Regions from separate parts of the Vibrio sp. PSi01 genome, predicted to be linked through region 4. Evidence: predicted binding sites of a transcription regulator. Region 4 holds the regulator's gene; each other region holds the start of a gene.
The links. The regulator CRP, encoded in region 4, controls carbon source genes, mostly activating them, when cyclic AMP is high. The targets are predictions, from matches to a motif close to TGTGANNNNNNTCACA.
Positions count from the first base shown of each region.

Region 1: the regulator CRP is predicted to act here: its motif matches at 1,736-1,751, upstream of mlc (sugar metabolism global transcriptional regulator Mlc).
Region 2: the regulator CRP is predicted to act here: its motif matches at 1,683-1,698, upstream of recB (exodeoxyribonuclease V subunit beta).
Region 3: the regulator CRP is predicted to act here: its motif matches at 1,166-1,181, upstream of cdd (cytidine deaminase).

Region 1 is NZ_JBHNYN010000003.1:424,624-427,825, forward strand. It holds gene ACFI6G_RS07180 (chemotaxis protein CheV) at 1-273, opposite strand, end outside; gene mlc (sugar metabolism global transcriptional regulator Mlc) at 443-1,660, opposite strand; gene pyk (pyruvate kinase) at 1,980-3,202, shown strand, end outside.
Region 2 is NZ_JBHNYN010000008.1:125,245-128,446, forward strand. It holds gene recC (exodeoxyribonuclease V subunit gamma) at 1-1,367, shown strand, start outside; gene recB (exodeoxyribonuclease V subunit beta) at 1,795-3,202, shown strand, end outside.
Region 3 is NZ_JBHNYN010000001.1:346,640-349,841, reverse strand. It holds gene ACFI6G_RS01560 (CidA/LrgA family protein) at 1-227, shown strand, start outside; gene ACFI6G_RS01555 (LrgB family protein) at 230-907, shown strand; gene cdd (cytidine deaminase) at 1,286-2,173, shown strand; gene purT (formate-dependent phosphoribosylglycinamide formyltransferase) at 2,340-3,202, shown strand, end outside.
Region 4 is NZ_JBHNYN010000012.1:16,837-20,038, reverse strand. It holds gene astD (succinylglutamate-semialdehyde dehydrogenase) at 1-488, shown strand, start outside; gene ACFI6G_RS15585 (DUF1338 domain-containing protein) at 700-1,491, shown strand; gene crp (cAMP-activated global transcriptional regulator CRP) at 1,690-2,322, opposite strand; gene ACFI6G_RS15575 (phosphoribulokinase) at 2,562-3,202, opposite strand, start outside.

The DNA of each region.
Region 1 (3,202 bases), on a different contig from region 4:
ACTTTCTTGAGACTCAGCACGTGATGGAGGAAAGCCAATCGCACTGCGCAAATCAATAACAGGAACAGATTCGCCACGCAAAGAGGCAACCCCTGTAATGTGATGGTGAGAGCCCGGTAAGCGAGTGAGTACTGGTACTTTTAAGACTTCTTTTACTTTAAATACGTTAATCGCGAATAATTGACGACTATTTAAGCTGAATAATAAGAGTTCCAGACGGTTTTCACCAACTAGCTTGGTTCTCTGATCAACCGAATTTAAAACGCCAGACATACAACACCTTAGGGACAAATAATAACTGTGGCTACAATAGCCTACTTCAATAGGTTAAAGCAAAGCGCCAATGCACAGAATGCTTAAACTAAGTACAACAAATAATGTTATACAAAGCTTAAGTACATGGAAAGGTTTCAGGTAAAGCTAAAAGACGGGTAAAAAGAAGTTAGCCTTCAATCACTTTCATTAATAATTGACCATCATATAAGGCCTGCTTGATAAGCGCGGCACCTGGCATGGTCGCCTGCTTATAGAATCGAGACTCCACTAACTCTAAGTCTTGATGGTAAACCGACAAGCTCTGCTCTTCGATACACTTTTGGATCGCAGGATACAACACGCTCTTTGCCTGATTGATAACGCCACCAACCAAGACTTTCTCTGGATTGAAAAGATTAATCACAATCGCTATCGCAGCACCTAAGTAACGACCTAACTGTTCGATCACTTCTACTGCAAGAGGATCTCCATCGGCAGCGGCAGCACAAATCTGTTCAATAGTTACATCTTCAAACACTGTCAGTGTCGATACTTCACCATTCGCCAATCGTTCTTTTACTTGATCACGGATCGCCTGGGAACTCGCGACCGTTTCTAAGCAGCCTCGGTTACCGCAGTGACAAAGTTTGCCCTGCTTATCGATCTGGATATGCCCAAGTTCACCAATATTACCATGTCGACCTTGCAGCACTCGGCCGTCGAGAATGATCCCGGCACCTACACCGTGGTGAATTGAGATAAGAACAGAATTATCGTTATCTTGTGAGTGACCAAACAGCTTCTCTGCTAATGCCCAAGCTCGGGTATCATTGGCGATAAAGACAGGTAGCCCCGTTTCTTTGTAGATCTCAGGACCCAACGCTAAATTTTTAACGTTGTAGTGCGGCATTTGCAACACAATACCTTGCTCAGAATTGACCAAACCCGGCAATGTGATTGCAATACTCGTCACCCTGTCGAGTTGTTCAGCATAAGTTTGGAAAAACTCATCAATCTCATGCAGAAGACGTGCAAGTACATCATCTTGATCACGTTCATGAATATCAATTTTAGTATCGATAAGCACGTCGCCACCCAACTCATGAAGTGCGATGGTCAAATATCCACGACCAAGACGCATTGACAAAAATTGCCAACCCTCGTTATTGGTTTGCAAACCGACAGCAGGACGCCCACGAGTCGTGGCTTCTTGAACCGTGGTTTCGTGAATGAGGTGAGCTTCAATGAGTTCACGGGTAATTTTAGTAATACTCGCCGGAGCCAACTCACTTTGCTTGGACAGATCGATACGAGAAATAGGACCTCTAAGGTCAATTAGTTTATATACACGACCAGCATTGACCTGTTTGATATGATCAATATGGCCCGGTTGAGCCATGTACATTTTACGCTCCAGAAATCATCAACAGGTTAATTTTTTTACTTTGCGAAGTAATTGTGAAGTCACTTGGTATATCGCCGTGACCAGTATCACGTATATACATGAATCTTTGTGTATCTAGTCAAATAGTTTGAGAAAAATTAACACCCATATCGATAAATTGAGACTTAATTTTCAGAATGAAACATCGCATTTTTGCTCTGAATTCAATAATTGGAGACAAATAAAGAAATATCTCCCTAGCTCCCAATAAATTATCAATTAATGCATATACTTAATTCAGTCTTTTGAAAGATTACTTGGTCTCACTCTAGGAGTATTCATGACAGCCGAATTAAGAAAAACGAAAATCGTCACAACGCTAGGCCCCTCTACTGATAAAGGTAACGTGCTTGAAGAAATCATCAAAGCAGGTGCCAATGTCGTCCGTATGAATTTCTCGCACGGCACTAGCGAAGACCATATACAACGCGCAGAAAACGTCAGAGCGATAGCAAAAAGACTCGGCACTCAAATCGCTATTCTCGGTGACTTACAAGGTCCCAAGATTCGTGTGTCGACATTCAAAGATAACAAAATACAACTTACCGTCGGTGACCAGTTTACGCTCGACAGCAGCCTAGGTTTAGGTGAAGGCGATCAACAAGCCGTCGGTCTTGATTACAAAGAGCTCCCTAACGATGTATCCGCTAACGACATTCTGTTACTCGACGATGGTCGTGTTCAATTAAAAGTCACCAAGGTGGAAGGCTGTCGCGTTCACACAGAAGTCATCATCGGTGGTCCTCTTTCCAATAACAAAGGCATTAACAAAAAAGGGGGGGGGCTTTCCGCAGAAGCGCTGACAGAAAAAGACAAGCGCGATATCGTCACTGCAGCTCAAATCAAAGTCGACTATTTGGCCGTTTCTTTTCCTCGCAACGGTGAAGACATGCATTACGCTCGCCAGCTTGCACGGGAAGCTGGCTTAGAAGCTCACCTTGTCGCAAAAGTAGAGCGAGCAGAAACAGTAGCAACAGTTGAGAACATGGATGACATCATATTAGCCTCAGATGTGGTCATGGTGGCCCGTGGTGACCTCGGAGTGGAAATTGGTGACCCTGAGTTGGTAGGAGTACAAAAACAGCTTATACGTCGTGCTAGAGCGCTTAACAGAACCGTAATCACCGCAACGCAAATGATGGAGTCGATGATCTCCGCGCCAATGCCAACCCGCGCAGAGGTGATGGATGTAGCCAATGCCGTACTTGATGGCACCGATGCTGTCATGCTTTCGGGGGAAACAGCGGCGGGCGATTACCCAGTAGAAACCGTGAAATCAATGGCAGAAGTCTGTATTGGCGCAGAGAAAATGGCGGGCATTAATAACCAATCTAATTACCGTATTGACCGCACCTTTGTTACCGCCGAAGAAACCGTTTCGATGGCGACCATCTACTCAGCAAACCATATGGAAGGCATTAAAGGCGTAGTCACTCTCACCGAGTCAGGGCGAACTGCACTGATGATGTCTCGCCTGAGTGCCGACATGCCTATCTATGCCCT
Region 2 (3,202 bases), on a different contig from region 4:
GTTTTGATCTAATGAACGGGCGCACTCGTCCGGGTGACCGTTCTCGTCGTGATGATGACCGATACCTATTCTTAGAGGCTATGTTGTCGGCGCAAGAGTGCTTGTACATCAGTTATGTCGGCCGTTCGATTCAAGATAATACTGAGCGAGTGCCGTCGGTATTGGTTTCAGAGTTAATTGAGTACTGCCAACAGAACTACTGCTTAAGTGAAGACCAATCCCTACCAAGTGATGATTCAGGTATCAAGCTGACTCAAGCGATCAGCTTTGAACATACCATGACACCATTTAGCCCTGCAGCCTTTACTCAAGGTGACGCAAACCATGTGCTGAGTTACGCCAAAGAATGGCTTCCTGCGGCTAACCGTTCCGGTGAACGTAGTGGTGAATTCAATCGTGCCTTGGATGACTATTTGTTGGGTGCAACGTACCCGTTGGAACTCGACTTGGTTGAGTTACAGCGTTTTTGGCGTTTGCCAGTGCAGTACTTCTTTAATCGCCGTCTAAAAGTGGTGTTTGAACCGCCACTTCCTGTGATGGAAGACGATGAGCCGTTCGTACTCAATGGACTAGAGAGCTTCCAGCTTAAAGATGCGCTGCTGCAAGTGTTGCTGGACCATCCTGAAGGTGCAGATGAAGCGGTGCGCCTGTTTGTCTCTGAGCAAAAAGCACAGGGTCGATTACCGGTCGGCGCCTTTGGTGATATCGAATTTGAAACCAACCGTGTTCAAGCGGAAGACTTAGCCAAAGAAATTCGATTTGTGAGCGGATCACCGCAGCAAGATCTCGAAGTGAATATCGAATTTGATGTGTTAGGCGAAGGCAAACCTGTTCGTTTGATGGGTTGGTTAACTAAAAACTATCAATCGGGTCTAGTTCGTTTCCGTAGCGGTAAAATACGCTCTCAAGATTATTTGGCAGCGTGGATTGATCATCTATGTTGTGCAGTGATGGGACATGGAAAAACGACCCATATTATTGGCTACGACAGAAAAGAAGGCGTGGTTCACCAAACGCTACAACCTATTGGCGATGCGCTTCAGGCGAAGAGTTTGCTGGCTGAGTTAGTACGACTGTTTTATCAAGGCATGACAGCACCACTGCCTTACTTCCCGAAAACCGCGTTAGCTGGTGTTGAAGCGGGCTTTAGCCGCGGTAAATGGGTTGATGACGAAGAAAAGTCCCTAAAGAAAATGGCTGATACCTTTAATGACAGCTTCGCCTTTACTGGCGAGGGTCGAGATACTTACATCTCACGTATTTGGTCTAAGTGGGATGATGCTCTGGCTGCTGAGTCGCGAATGTATTCAACGCTTGTGCTGCAGGCCGCAAGACTCGCCGCTGCCGATCTTGAAGATCAGGAATAATCGGCAGTGATCAGCAAGATCACCAACAATATGCTTATCAAAGAGATGCGTTTGAATAAAAGCATGGGAAATAAAGAGTTAGATGTAAACTTGGTGTGCAGGGCTTATAAAATGACGAGAGGAAGTCGTTTATGAGGAATCAAGGTACAGGAAATAAAGTGGCCGCCAGTAAATCATTATTAGTGTAGGGCGTTCGCTGTACGGCCACAGGTCAGAGGGACCATTATTCAGTGGTTCAAAGTAACGCATGAGTATAAAACTCGTAGGCGGTCCTGAACTCGTGGGCGCATAGTAGCGAGGCGATCTGAATTGATCCGTGAGAGAGATCGCACTAACTATTAACAAATTAGCGTAGGACGTAAATTGAATGACATTTTCTACGCTAGGTCACATTTGTAACAACACATTTATCAGAAGGCAGTAAGGCATGACGACTACAAGCAGTGCTCAGGTAATCGTTCCACAAACACTTGATACCATGACGTTTCCACTTCATGGCGCGCGTTTAATTGAAGCATCAGCGGGTACGGGTAAAACATTTACTATTGCTGGCTTGTATTTACGTTTACTGCTCGAGCACGGTACTGCTGCGCCGCAAGGTGATCTGACGGAAGCTACTCGACACCATGAGCCGCTGACCGTAGACCAAATTCTGGTTGTGACTTTTACTGAAGCGGCAACCGCAGAGCTACGCGATCGTATTCGTGCGCGAATCCATGATGCACGTATTGCGTTTGCTCGTGGTCAAAGTGACGACCCAGTGATTGCTCCTCTCTTACAAGCCATCGATGATCATGCTGGTGCGGCGAAAACTCTGCTCAATGCTGAAAGGCAAATGGATGAAGCGGCGGTATACACCATTCACGGTTTCTGTCAGAGAATGTTGACTCAGAATGCCTTCGAGTCTGGAAGCCGCTTTGATAATGAATTTGTGACCGATGAAAGCCATCTGAAAGCACAAGTGGTTGCCGACTATTGGCGTAAACAGTTTTATCCGTTACCCATTCAACTTGCAGGTGAGGTGCGAAATATTTGGGGTTCTCCCGCTTCGTTACTTGCCGATGTAAATCGCTATCTGACGGGCTCTCCGCTGAAATTGACGGTAGATGCGATGTCGGGAGACCTGCAAACTCTGCACAATCAAAACTTAGATAAAGTGAAGCAACTTAAGGCGTTGTGGTGTGAATCCGAAGCGGACTTTTTGGCTTTGATTTCTGGATCGGATGTGAATAAGCGCAGCTACACTAAGAAGTCTTTGCCGACTTGGTTAGAAGCCGTCACAGCATGGGCGCAAAGCGACACTCATGATTACCAGTTTCCAGATAAACTAGAGAAGTTCTCACAAGCAACGTTAATTGAAAAAACACCAAAAGGCACTGCACCTCAACACGCAGTTTTCGAAGCGATTGAAGACTTCTTAAATTCTCCAGCAGATCTAAAAGCTCCTTTGCTGGCACATGCGATTATTCATTGTCGAACTATGTTGGCTAAGGCTAAACAGCAGAAGCAGTGGTTATCGTTTGATGATTTGCTGACTCAGTTATCCGCGTCAATCGATGTAGATGAGCAATCACTGCTGGTGGAGAGAATTCGCACCTTATACCCAGTAGCGATGATTGATGAATTCCAAGATACCGATCCGTTGCAATACAGTATTTTTAGCCGAATCTATTTAGATAACCCGCAATGCGGTTTGTTTATGATCGGTGATCCGAAGCAGGCAATTTACGGCTTCCGTGGCGCGGATATCTTTACCTACATTAAGGCGAGAAACCAAGTTAGTGCTCACTACACGCTGGGGACTAATTGGCGTTCGAGTGCTGACATGGTCAGTG
Region 3 (3,202 bases), on a different contig from region 4:
CTATGGTGATTGGTATTGTCCCTGAGCATTGGGTTCAGCCTGGTGCAAGCTTGATTATCCGTTTGATGATCTTATTGTTTGTCCCTATTAGTGTCGGGCTCATGGATCATTTTGACATGCTTATCGCCAATGCTTTACCAATTATGGCAAGCGCCGTTGGCGGAACCTTAATCGTGTTAGTTTCCTTATCATGGTTCTTAGACCGCTTGCTTTCGAGAGGTAAATAATCATGTGGATTCTACTGACCATTGTGGTTTTCTTGTTTGCTCGTTGGGTAAGCCAAAAAGTTAATTCGCCATTTTGTAATCCTCTACTCATCAGTATTGGTATCATCATTCCAATTCTGTTGTTTTTCAAAGTACCTTTTGAAACCTATTACGCAGACAATACTTGGATTACCTATATGCTCCAACCTGCGGTAGTGGCGCTGGCTTTTCCTCTATATGAACAGTTACCTCAAATCAGATCCAACTGGCGTATCATCACATTTGCTTGCACGCTAGGCAGTGTAATGTCGATGACCACTACCGCATTGATCGCCGTGGCTTTTAAAGCGGATTTAAGTTTGATCGCGAGTTTGTTGGGTAAGTCGGTCACCACACCGATCGCAATGGAGGTCTCAAGCCATTTAGGCGGCGAAGCTGCAATTGCAGCAATTCTGGTATTGATTGTCGGTTTGTTCGGGGCAATCTTTGCTTACCCTATCTACAATTTGATCGGTATCAAGAGCCCTATCGCACGAGGTTTAACCATGGGCACAGTATCGCATGCGTTGGGAACGGCAACTTGCGCTGAAAAGAATCCACAAGATGCTGCATTCAGTTCACTAGCTTTAGTACTTTGTGGCGTCATTACCTCGATTATTGCACCGACCATATTTTCTATCGTGGTTTGGATCTATGCTTAAGCTAGTAACTAAAAGCTAACGTTAATGATCTACAACTTCAGTTAATGGCTACAGCTCAAGCTAATAGATTCATAGATTCATAGATTGGGACTTAAGCTTTAAAAACATCCAATAAGCCCAAGCGAAACTCTGAGCATTTCAGTGTCTGTTTGGGCTTTTTGTTCTCATTTGTTCAGCAATTTTTAGCTAAACATACCCCGATTTCAGACAACAAATGAGAGATCAAGGGTAGTTTTTGTCCTTGCAATCGATTTCATCTGTGACCTCACTCTAATTATGCAAGCCAATGTAACAACAACAGCACAATGGTGATCACTATCACAGAAAAATCCTGAGTATTGCATAAAATTAAAGCCTAAGGTCAATTAAGGATTCAACATGAACAGTCGTATTACCCTGGCGCTGGAAAGTGCTCCAACATCAATAAAAGCGCTTTTGAGTGACATCGTATTAGCAGACAACTTTGACGCCACTATCTCTAAAGAGCAGTTTCAAAGCTTACTGGATGCAAGCGGCCTTTCTGATAAAGAAGCTCGCCTAGCTTTACTGCCAATCGCAGCAGCATACTCTTATGCGCCACTTTCTGACTTCTATGTTGGTGCCATCGTGCGTGGCCTATCTGGTCGCCTGTACTTCGGTGCAAACTTGGAAATTGCAGGTGCACAACTTGGTCAAACAGTTCATGCTGAACAATCAGCCATCAGCCACGCTTGGATGAAGGGTGAAGAAGGCCTTTCTGATATCACGATCAACTTCAGCCCTTGTGGTCACTGTCGCCAATTCATGAACGAACTGACAACGGCAAAAGAACTTAAAGTTCAATTACCACAGCGTGATGAAATGTCACTGCAAGAATACCTACCTGACTCTTTCGGCCCTGCTGATTTGGGCATCACAACTGGCCTAATGACTAAGCTGGATCACCAGTACACATCAGAAGAAACGAGCCCTGTTGTGGTAAGCGCACTAACAGCATTAAACCGTAGCCATGCTCCCTACACAAAGAACCTAAGTGGCGTCTCGCTACAACTGACAACAGGTGAAATCTTTACAGGTGCATACGCAGAAAACGCGGCATTCAACCCTAGCCTACCGCCATTACAAGTCGCGCTTGTTCAACTTAAACTGGCTGGCTTCGATTTCGAGCAGATCGAAAACGCTGCCTTAGTTGAAATTGCCGATGGTAGCATCAGTCACCTAGCCGATACTCAGTCTACGTTAGAGGCGATTAACCCTGACATTCCAGTTACTTACTTAGCAATCTAAGTACATCTGGTTAACAATATTTTAAATAAGCAGCCCTATTTTATAGAGCTGCTTTTTTTATACTTCAAATTCATGCGACAACCCGCGCAAACGTTTGCTTTTATCCTTTAAATAAGTATGATCACCCCGTTTAAATCAATCGTTCAAAAGATCGGAAGGAATTTCTATGTTTGGTACCGCTACTCGTGAAAATGCTACTCGTGTACTTCTATTAGGTTCAGGTGAACTGGGTAAAGAAGTTGCTATCGAGTGCCAACGTTTAGGTTTGGAAGTTATTGCATGTGACCGTTACGCTGATGCACCGGCTATGCAAGTTGCACATCGTAGCCATGTATTAGACATGTTGGACAGCGATGCACTGCAAGCTGTCATTGAACTAGAAAAACCAGATTATGTGGTTCCAGAAATCGAAGCTATTGCCACCAGCAAGCTGGTAGAGATGGAAGCGCAAGGCCTAAATGTCGTTCCCACAGCGAACGCGACTAAGTTGACGATGAACCGAGAAGGTATCCGTCGTCTAGCGGCTGAAGAGTTAAAACTGAGCACATCTCCATATCGCTTCGCGGACACATTTGAAGATTTCTCAGCAGCGGTAGAATTCGTAGGTATGCCTTGTGTGGTTAAGCCTGTTATGAGTTCATCAGGCAAAGGCCAAAGCGTTATTAAAACACAAGACGATATTCAAAAGTCTTGGGATTACGCACAAGAAGGTGGTCGCACTGGCGCTGGTCGTGTGATCGTTGAAGGCTTTATCGATTTTGATTACGAAATCACGCTGCTGACTGTTCGTGCTGTTGATGGTGTTCATTTCTGCGCGCCTATCGGTCACCGCCAAGAAGACGGTGATTACCGTGAATCATGGCAACCGCAATTAATGTCAGACAACGCACTAAAAGCGGCGCAATACACTGCAGAGCAAGTCGTTAACGCACTGGGCGGTCACGGTATCTTTGGTGTGGAACTGTTCGTTAAAGGCGACCATGTTATCTTCAACGAAGTATCCCCTCGCCCACACGATACTGGCTTAGT
Region 4 (3,202 bases):
CTGAAGCTGCGGCTAAGTTCATTCTGGACGCACAAGCGAATCTGCAATCGTTAGGCGGTGTAAGTCTAGTAGAAGCAAAAGCGGGTCAAGCGGCGTTTGTTTCTCCTGGTATTATCGACGCAACCAACATTGCTGAACTGCCGGATGAAGAGTACTTTGGTCCATTGCTACAAGTGGTCCGTTATCAATCGCTAGAGCAAGCGGTTGAGCTAGCTAACGACACACGCTTTGGTTTATCTGCTGGCTTAGTATCAACAGATGATTCTGAATGGGAATACTTTGTTGACCATATCCGTGCGGGCATTGTTAACCGTAACCGCCAGCTAACAGGCGCAAGTGGCGATGCTCCATTTGGTGGTCCAGGTGCTTCGGGCAACTTACGCCCAAGTGCTTACTACGCGGCTGACTACTGTGCTTACCCTATGGCTTCAATGGAAGGTGGCGAAACTCAACTTCCGGCAACGTTTAGCCCAGGTATTGAGCTTTAATTTAGGCTAATGAGTCTTAGGCTTATGCGTTAAGTTTGAAATAGGAAGCGGTGCTATCGCTTCCTTTTTCCATCACGCCCAACACCTAGATTGGGCGGTAGATAATAATAGAAAAGTATGTCACAGGCTGATGGCTGCTGACTCTGTGTCTCAGCCTCTCCCTTTCTAATCCAAATTACTAGCTTGCTAGAACCTCTGACAAGGAGTCACCATGACGCCCGATCTACTCTTTAAATCACTTTGGGACGATTACATTCACAGGCTTTGTCCATCGGCTGAGAAAGTACATCACTTGCTGAAAGAAGACGAAGCTCTGATTAATGATCACATTGCACTGCGTACTTTCAATGTTGCTCCGCTAGGTATTGAAACATTGGCTAAGCCTTTCCTTGAGCTAGGTTATAAAGCGTGTGGCGATTACTTGTTTGAGAGTAAGAAGCTAGTCGCGAAGCATTACGAGCACCCAGATCCAAATCAACCTAAAGTGTTCATTAGTGAGTTGAAGGTCGAAGAGTGTTCAAGTGACTTACAACAGATCGTTGCTAAATTGGTTGAGCAAGTCGACGTAAGCAAGCTTCAAGGCCATGAATTCTTGTTTGGTGGTCGTCTATGGGACTTGAGCTTCGCAGATTTCCAAGTGCTTGCAAAAGAAAGTGAATACGCGTCTTGGCTCGCAGCTCATGGTTACGGTGCCAACCACTTTACAGTGAGCGTTAATCAACTCGATGCTTTTGATGAAGTGCAGGCAGTGAATGATTATTTGAGCGAATCAGGCTTCACGATCAATGCATCTGGTGGCCAGGTTAAAGGCTCTCCAGAGGTCTTATTAGAGCAATCATCAACAATGGCAGATAAAGTCCCAGTTTCATTTGTTGAGGGCAATGAGATGATTCCTGGAGGCTTCTATGAGTTCGCTAAGCGTTATGCGATGGCTAATGGTGAGCTTTATACCGGTTTTGTGGCAGCATCGGCTGACAAGATCTTCGAAAGCACTAACGGTTAAAGAAAGATACGAGTACGGACTTTACCCTAAAGATGCAGATAGGCTTCGCTTCGAGAGTGTTTGCGCTTCGAAGCTGTAGGTGTTTCATTCGCATCTCGCATCTCGCATCTCGCATCTGCTCTCTAGATCTTTAGAAAACAAAAAAGCCACCAAATTTGCATTTGGTGGCTTTCAAATTTTAGGCTCAGTTAATCGAGATTAACGAGTGCCATATACCACGATAGTTTTACCGTGTGCAGAAATTAGGTTCTGCTCTTCTAGCATCTTCAAGATACGACCAACTGTCTCACGAGAACAACCAACGATCTGGCCAATCTCTTGGCGAGTGATCTTGATTTGCATGCCGTCAGGGTGAGTCATTGCATCTGGTTGTTTTGCTAGGTTTAGTAGCGTTTGTGCGATACGACCAGTTACGTCAAGGAACGCTAAGTCACCAACTTTTTGGCTAGTTACTTGTAGACGGTTTGCCATTTGCGCTGATAGACGCATTAGGATGTCTGGGTTCACTTGGATAAGTTGACGGAATTTCTTGAAAGAAATTTCAGCTACTTCACAAGGAGATTTTGCACGAACCCAAGCTGTACGCTCTTGGTCTTCTTCGAATAAGCCTAGCTCACCGATGAAGTCGCCTTGGTTTAGGTAAGAAAGAATCATTTCCTTACCTTCTTCGTCTTTGATAAGAACTGCCACAGAACCTTTAACAATGTAGTACAAGGTTTCTGCCTTTTCACCAGCATGAATCAAAGTACTTTTTGATGGGTACTTATGAATATGACAGTGTGAAAGGAACCACTCTAATGTTGGATCGGTTTGAGGTTTACCTAGAACCATAATATCTCACTTCCTCTGCAGGGTATGCTTGCCGCTTTCCGTATTTTAGCTAAGCCTGGATTGACTTGTAGGATAAGAGCACTCGTTGAGCGCTGCAAGCTATCTTGTGTTTCGTTTAAGAATAGTATCCTTTTTCAGGTACTATTTCTTGATTTTAATCGTGACCAAGCTACGATTTTTTACGCAAAATTGTGCACATGATCACGGTATGAAAAGTAATCAACCAGAATGGTGCTCTGTTAACCAATTTTTCCGGTTTCGATGAGTTGTTGTAGGATCGGCCTTACAATGAGCTCCATAGCAAAACTCATCTTCCCTCCTGGTACCACAAGCGTGTTGTGGCGAGACATAAATGAGCCATCAATCATAGCTAAAAGGTAAGGGAAATCGACGTTTTTGATGCCGCGCAAACGTATAACAACGAAGCTTTCGTCTAAACTTGGGATCCCTTTAGCGTTGAGAGGGTTTGATGTGTCTACCGTTGGAACACGCTGAAAGTTGATGTGAGTACGCGAAAACTGAGGAGTAATGTAGTTAAGGTAATCATCCATCGAGCGAACAATCGAGTCCATTACTGCTTCACGAGAATGACCACGATCGCGTGTGTCGCGAACGAATTTCTGGATCCATTCTAAGTTGACGATAGGTACCATGCCGATCAGCAAGTCGACGTGTTGAGAAACATTGATATCGCCATCAACCACACCGCCGTGCAGGCCTTCGTAAAACATCACATCTGAATTTTCTGGGATCTCTTGCCATGGCGTAAAGGTGCCTGGCATTTGATTGTAAGGAACGGCTTCATCGAACGTGTGCAGGTAGCTACGTACCTTGCCTGTACCTTCGTTACCGTATTTACGGAAGAACTCTTCTAGCGCAC